Cohaesibacter sp. ES.047: one gene and its partner. The protein of the gene in region 1 interacts with the protein of each later gene in a pairwise test. Links are inferred from orthologs where the notes say so. Each region holds a gene or a part of one and is shown on either strand. Other genes may lie near its edges. The genes, in order: accC and ribD.

Region 1 (3,204 bases):
ATCGAATTTCTGCAGTCGAACCATGAAGGCGAGCTTGTGGATTGGGTGCAGGAAGCCGGCAGGCGCGCCGCTGGTATCATCTTCAATCCCGCAGCCTACTCTCATACATCGGTCGCATTGCAGGATGCCGTCCGTGCTGTGGCGCTGCCGGTTGTAGAGGTTCACCTGTCCAACATTCATAAAAGAGAGAGCTTTCGCCATCACTCCTTCATCTCTCCGGTGGCTATCGGGGTAATCTGTGGCCTGGGTGCATTTGGCTACGTTGCAGCCCTTGAAGCGCTTTCTAACCATCTCAATGAGGCCGCGAAGGCCTGACCAGAATCATCAACACATTCTAACCGCGCAGAGCATGCCTCGCGCCAAACAATGGAATGCGGAAACATGTCAAAAGAAAAAAACTATCTCGATCCAGATTACATCCGCCAGCTCGCTGAACTCGTCAAGGACAGCGATTTGACGGAAATCGAAATCGAACAGGACGATCTGCGCATCCGGGTTGCCCGTGACATCATCGTGCAGCAGGCAGCAGCCAGCGCACCCATGGCAGCTCCGATTGCCGCAGCGCCAGCAGCACCGGCCGCTTCGGCTGCTCCGGCCGCAGCAGCACCAGCCGCAGAGACGAGCCTTGCCAACGCAGAACGCTGCCCGATGGTTGGCACCGCCTATCTTTCGCCAGAGCCGGGCTCGGCTCCCTTCATCGCGGTTGGTGACCAGATCAAGGAAGGCCAGACCCTGATGATTGTGGAAGCCATGAAGACCATGAACCACATTCCCTCGACCAAGTCTGGCAAAGTCACCGCTATCCTGGTGGAAAATGGCCAGCCAGTAGAATTTGACGAACCCCTCGTCATCATCGAATAGGCAGCCACATTAGGTAAGGTAAACTCATGTTTTCTAAGGTTCTTATCGCAAACCGAGGCGAAATCGCGCTCCGGGTTTTGCGCGCCTGCAAGGAACTTGGCATCGAGACCGTGACCGTTCATTCCACCGCGGATGCGGACGCCATGCATGTCAAACTCGCAGACGAAAGCGTCTGCATCGGGCCACCCTCTGCGCGCGACAGCTATCTCAACATCCCGCAGATTCTGGCCGCGTGTGAAATCACGGGTGCCGATGCGGTCCATCCCGGTTACGGCTTCCTGTCAGAGAATGCGCGCTTTGCGCAAATCCTTGAGGAACACAAGGTGGGGTTCATCGGCCCGAGCGCCGAGCATATCCGCATCATGGGCGACAAGATCGCCGCCAAACAGACCGCCAAACGCCTCGGCATTCCGGTTGTTCCGGGTTCTGAAGGCGGCGTCGGTTCCGTTGAAGAAGCCAAGCGCATCGCTTCCGAAATGGGCTATCCCATTTTGATCAAGGCCGCATCCGGTGGTGGCGGCAAGGGCATGCAGGTCGTCCACAAGGAAGAAGACATTGGCGTTGCCTTCAGCACCGCGCGCAGTGAAGCCGAATCCAACTTCGGTGACGCCACGGTCTATATCGAGAAGTATCTCTCGACCCCGCGCCATATCGAAGTGCAGGTCATGGGCGACGGCAAGGGCCACGCCATTCACCTTGGCGAGCGCGACTGCTCTTTGCAGCGTCGTCACCAGAAGGTCTGGGAAGAAGCACAATCCCCTGCCCTCAATGAGGAACAGCAGAAGAAAATCGGTGACATCTGCGCCAAGGCGATGCAGGGCCTGCAATATTCTGGCGCCGGCACAATCGAGTTTCTTTATGAAAACGGCGAATTCTATTTCATCGAAATGAACACCCGCCTGCAGGTAGAGCATCCCATTACCGAGATGATCACCGGCATTGATCTGGTCAACGAGCAGCTCAAGGTTGCTTGTGGTGCTGGCCTCGATATCAAGCAGGAAGACATCACCTTCAACGGTCATGCCATCGAGTGCCGCATTAACGCCGAAAACCCGGAAACTTTCGCACCATCTCCGGGCCGTATCACCTATTACCACCCACCGGGCGGACTTGGCGTGCGCGTTGATTCGGGTGTCTATCAGGGCTACACCATCCCGCCCTACTATGACAGCCTCATCGGCAAGCTCATCGTGACAGGCCGCAACCGCGTCGAATGCATGATGCGCCTTCGGCGTGCTCTTGACGAATTCATCGTTGACGGCATTCACACCACGCTGCCCTTGTTCCGCTCGCTGGTCGACAATCCTGACATCGCGAACGGTGCCTATGACATTCATTGGCTGGAAAAGCATCTGGGCATGAAATAACCTGCCGGATAGGACAAAAGCTGTTGCCGTGATAGTAAGACCGCACTTCTGGTGCGGTCTTTTTCCATTCCATCGAGCAAAAGCTGATTGCATGTCGGCAAAACCGGTTTATTCTCATGACGGTTTCAATGGCATTCAATACGACCTTGGCAAGCGGACAGGCAGGAGCATAGGATGTGCTGCTGCATGCTCTCTCGACAATCGATCTGACTGAAAAATAGACCAGAATGCGCTCATGACAGACGAGTCCCAGACGTTCGAGATTACACCTCAAATTCTGCTTAGAGCCTATGCCTGTGGCATCTTTCCCATGGCAGAGGATGCAAACGACGCGACAGTCTTGTGGATCGAGCCCGACTTTCGTGGCGTTATTCCGCTCGACAGCTTTCATGCCCCCCGTCGCCTGTTGCGCACCATGCGCAACTCCCCTTTCGACATTCGGGTCGACAGCGCTTTCGGTGCCGTCATGGATGCCTGCGCCGAAGCGGCACCGGACCGCCCCTCGACATGGATCAACGATCAGATCCACGATCTCTATCGCAGCCTGTTCGATATGGGCCATTGCCATTCGGTTGAAATCTGGGATGAGGATCGTCTGGTGGGTGGATTGTATGGGGTGTCGCTGGGAACCGCCTTCTTTGGCGAGAGCATGTTCTCGCGGGAGCGCGACACGTCAAAAATGGCTCTGGTCCATCTCGTAGATCGTCTCAAGGTCGGGGGTTACACCCTGCTCGACGCCCAATTCATCACGGACCATCTCAAGCAGTTTGGTGCGCTGGAAGTGCCCAAAGCCGAATATCACGAACTGCTCGAACATGCCCTGAAAGACGTCGGCGACTTCCATGCCTTTGATCAACAGCCTAACGACAAGGCTGCGACGAACAACAACAAAGACGCCTCATCGGACAACAAAAGCGCCTGAGCGTACACAGATATGAGAGATGACGCATCCCGAGATGGCAGGTGCGGACTGAAG
Region 2 (3,287 bases), 800 kb from region 1 along the record:
ACCAATGACGCTGATATTGCCAAGAAAGTGAATTCGGCAGTCTTCCCGGGTCTGCAAGGTGGACCGCTGATGCACGTCATCGCGGCCAAGGCCGTTGCGTTCGGTGAAGCGCTGACCCCGGAATTCAAGGTCTACGCACAGGCAGTGAAGGACAATGCTGTCGCGTTGGCCGACACGCTCTATGCCGGTGGTGTAGAACTGTCGTCCGGCGGTACCGACAACCATCTGCTGCTCGTTGATCTGCGCCCCAAAGGCCTGACCGGTAAAGTCGTGGAATCTGCTCTGGGGCGGGCCTACATCACCTGCAACAAGAACGGCGTTCCCTTCGATCCCGAAAAGCCTGCCATCACCTCCGGTATCCGTCTTGGTACCCCGGCAGGCACCTCGCGCGGCTTTGGTGTTGAGGAGTTCAAACAGATCGGACAATTGATCATTGAAGTCCTTGACGGCCTTGTCGCAAATGGGGAAGAAGGCAATGGAGCCGTGGAATCAGCGGTGAAGGAAAAGGTCATCGCACTGACCGACCGTTTCCCGATCTACACGGATCTCTAAAAGCGTTTCCAACGCTGGCATCGCCCCATGACTGGCCGGTGCCAGCGCAATACCGAAGAGGTCGAGCCATGAGATGCCCCTATTGCGGTTGTGATGACACACAAGTGAAGGATTCTCGACCTACAGAAGACAACACCGCCATTCGCCGCCGCAGGGTCTGTACCGGCTGCGGCGGGCGTTTCACCACATTCGAGCGCGTACAGTTGCGCGAATTGTCGGTGGTCAAGCGCACCGGACGTCGGGTTCCCTTTGATCGCGACAAGCTGATGCGGTCCGTTCAGGTCTCGTTGCGCAAACGTCCCGTCGATATCGAAAAAGTCGAGCGTATGGTCTCGGGCATTGTTCGCCAGCTTGAGAGCACGGGGGATGCGGAGGTGCAGGCCGAGCATATCGGCACGCTGGTGATGGAAGGGCTTAAAGGTCTCGACGAAATCGCCTATATTCGCTTTGCTTCGGTTTACAAGAATTTCCGGGAGGCAAAAGACTTCTCGGACATGCTCAACGAAATGTCATCCGATCAGGACGAGGACGATCCCGGGCAGGACGAAGACTAGCCTGCAGGGTCCCCCTCGCTTCGATTGGCAGATCGTGACGAACAAGGGATGAGGATGCAGCAGGTCTCACAAGCCTTGACCGATCATCAATTGATGGATCTGGCCCTACGGCTCGGGGCCCGCTTTGCTGGCGCGACGGGTGACAATCCCGCCGTCGGCTGCGTGATCGCTCGCCATCATCCCAACCACACGGACATTCTGGGCATAGGCTGGACACAGCAAGGTGGCCGACCGCATGCAGAGCGTGTTGCTCTAGCCGAGGCCGGTGCTGCTGCCAGAGGCGCAATTGCCTATGTGACGCTCGAACCCTGTTCACACCATGGACGCTCATCACCGTGCGCAGAAGCCTTGATAGAGGCGGGGATCGCCCGTGTCGTCTGTGCCCACCCGGACCCGGATCCTCGCGTTTCAGGGCTCGGTTTTGCTATGCTGAGGGAGGCCGGTATCCTTGTCGAAACGGGTCTTTTGGAACCCGTCGCCCATCGAAATCTCGCCGGCTTTTTGTCTCGGATAACGCGAGGGACGCCTTGGCTTGAAGCCAAAATGGCCCTGTCTCCAGATGGAATGATCGGCAAGCAGGGCGTCGGCAACTATCCCATTACGGGTGTTGAGGCGAAGCGCCATACCCATGCCATGAGGGCAAGAGCTGATGCCATCCTTGTTGGGGTTGAGACGGTTCTTGTTGACAATCCGAGCCTGACCGTGCGTCTCCCGGGGCTTGAGCATCGCTCTCCGCTCCGTGTCATCCTTGACAGCAAGGGCCGTACACCAGAGACCAGCGCTCTGGTGCATGGGGCACGGGACGTGCCGGTGATGATCCTGACTACAGGTGCAATTTCAACGGAAAAGGCCTTGCTGCTCGAAGACCATGGCTGCACCGTGCATCTGGTTGAAGCAGATAAAGAGGGCAGGGTGGACCTTGACGCAGCTCTTCGATTGCTTGGAGACCGGGGCATCAATCGGCTCTTTGCCGAAACCGGAGCAAAGCTTGCTGAAGCTCTGCTGACAGGGGCTTTTGTTGATGAGTTTCATCTCTACCGTGGCTCCAAGACGGTTGGTGAGCACGGGCTGAAGGGGCTGGGCGATGATCCCGACGCGATGCTTCAGGCAGCCGGGCTTTCTTTGGAGAGAACAAAACACGCTGGTACGGATCGCTTGCAGACTTATGTGCGAGCCGCTAGTCTTTCCGCATTATATCAGAGGAAATAAAGACTTATGTTTACAGGTATTGTTACGGACGTCGGTGAAGTCGTGGTACGCGAAGACATTCCGGCTGGCCAGCGCGTTCGCATTGCGACACATTTTGACCCCAAGACCATTGCCGTGGGCGCTTCAATAGCTTGCAGCGGCGTTTGCCACACCGTCATCGAGGCGGGGGCTATGGATGACGGGCGCAACTTCTTTGTGGTCGAATCCGCCAAGGAAACACTTGACCTGACCACGGCCTCCGAATGGGCAGTTGGACGCAAACTCAATCTCGAACGCTCCCTGCAGATGGGTGATGAATTGGGCGGGCATCTGGTGCTGGGCCACGTGGACGGCATGGCAGAGATCGTCGAGCGTGTCGATCACCCAGACAGCGTGTTCTACAAGCTCCGCGCCCCGGATCAGCTTGCCCGTTTCATTCCACAAAAAGGCTCAGTCGCCCTTGATGGCTGCTCGTTGACGGTCAATGACGTTGACGGGGATGACTTTACCATCTTTCTGATTCCCCATACCATCGCTCACACCACATTTGGTGAAAAGCAGGTCGGCGACAAGATCAATCTTGAGGTGGACATGATGGCGCGCTATATCGCGCGGCTGAGCGAATACAAACCGAGCTGATGCAACCGGACCATCCGCAGCTTGGAATTTGCCCGAGGCACTCGCAAATAGGACTGGACAAACCAGCCCGGACATGATTTGACACGCGCTCACGGCACTTCGCCGATTAAGTCTATGGGATCACGTCAATGAGCGACAAAGCCACGAATATTCTGATCATCGAAGCCCGGTTCTATGAGGATCTGGCGGATGAACTGGCCCGCGGCGCAATGGCCGCGCTGGACGAAGCTGGCGCCTCCTACGAGCGGATTGCGGTTCCCGGTGTGTTGGAAATCCCCGCCGCTCTTTCCATGGCGCTTGCCTCGGTTGAAGAAGGCATCAATGACTATGATGGCTACGTCACTCTGGGCGTCG

What was found.
Region 2: the proteins of accC (region 1) and ribD interact in binary tests that used the Escherichia coli proteins (3 or more experiments, as listed by UniProt). The link is inferred for Cohaesibacter sp. ES.047 from one-to-one orthologs.

The regions. Positions count from the first base shown.
Region 1 is NZ_LT907844.1:4,463,469-4,466,672, forward strand. What follows is about bases 177-3,057. They hold accC (acetyl-CoA carboxylase biotin carboxylase subunit), read left to right. Parts: upstream 177-887; coding sequence 888-2,228; downstream 2,229-3,057. Other genes in these bases: aroQ (type II 3-dehydroquinate dehydratase), read left to right, coding at 177-315; accB (acetyl-CoA carboxylase biotin carboxyl carrier protein), read left to right, coding at 382-861; aat (leucyl/phenylalanyl-tRNA--protein transferase), read left to right, coding at 2,464-3,057. Outside these bases: more of aroQ, read left to right, coding at 1-176; more of aat, read left to right, coding at 3,058-3,150. UniProt on the Escherichia coli protein: This protein is a component of the acetyl coenzyme A carboxylase complex; first, biotin carboxylase catalyzes the carboxylation of the carrier protein and then the transcarboxylase transfers the carboxyl group to form malonyl-CoA.
Region 2 is NZ_LT907844.1:3,662,381-3,665,667, forward strand. Bases 274-3,237 are described here. They hold ribD (bifunctional diaminohydroxyphosphoribosylaminopyrimidine deaminase/5-amino-6-(5-phosphoribosylamino)uracil reductase RibD), read left to right. Parts: upstream 274-1,160; coding sequence 1,161-2,315; downstream 2,316-3,237. Other genes in these bases: glyA (serine hydroxymethyltransferase), read left to right, coding at 274-552; nrdR (transcriptional regulator NrdR), read left to right, coding at 621-1,106; CPH65_RS16755 (riboflavin synthase), read left to right, coding at 2,322-2,933; ribH (6,7-dimethyl-8-ribityllumazine synthase), read left to right, coding at 3,062-3,237. Outside these bases: more of glyA, read left to right, coding at 1-273; more of ribH, read left to right, coding at 3,238-3,287. UniProt on the Escherichia coli protein: Converts 2,5-diamino-6-(ribosylamino)-4(3h)-pyrimidinone 5'-phosphate into 5-amino-6-(ribosylamino)-2,4(1h,3h)-pyrimidinedione 5'-phosphate.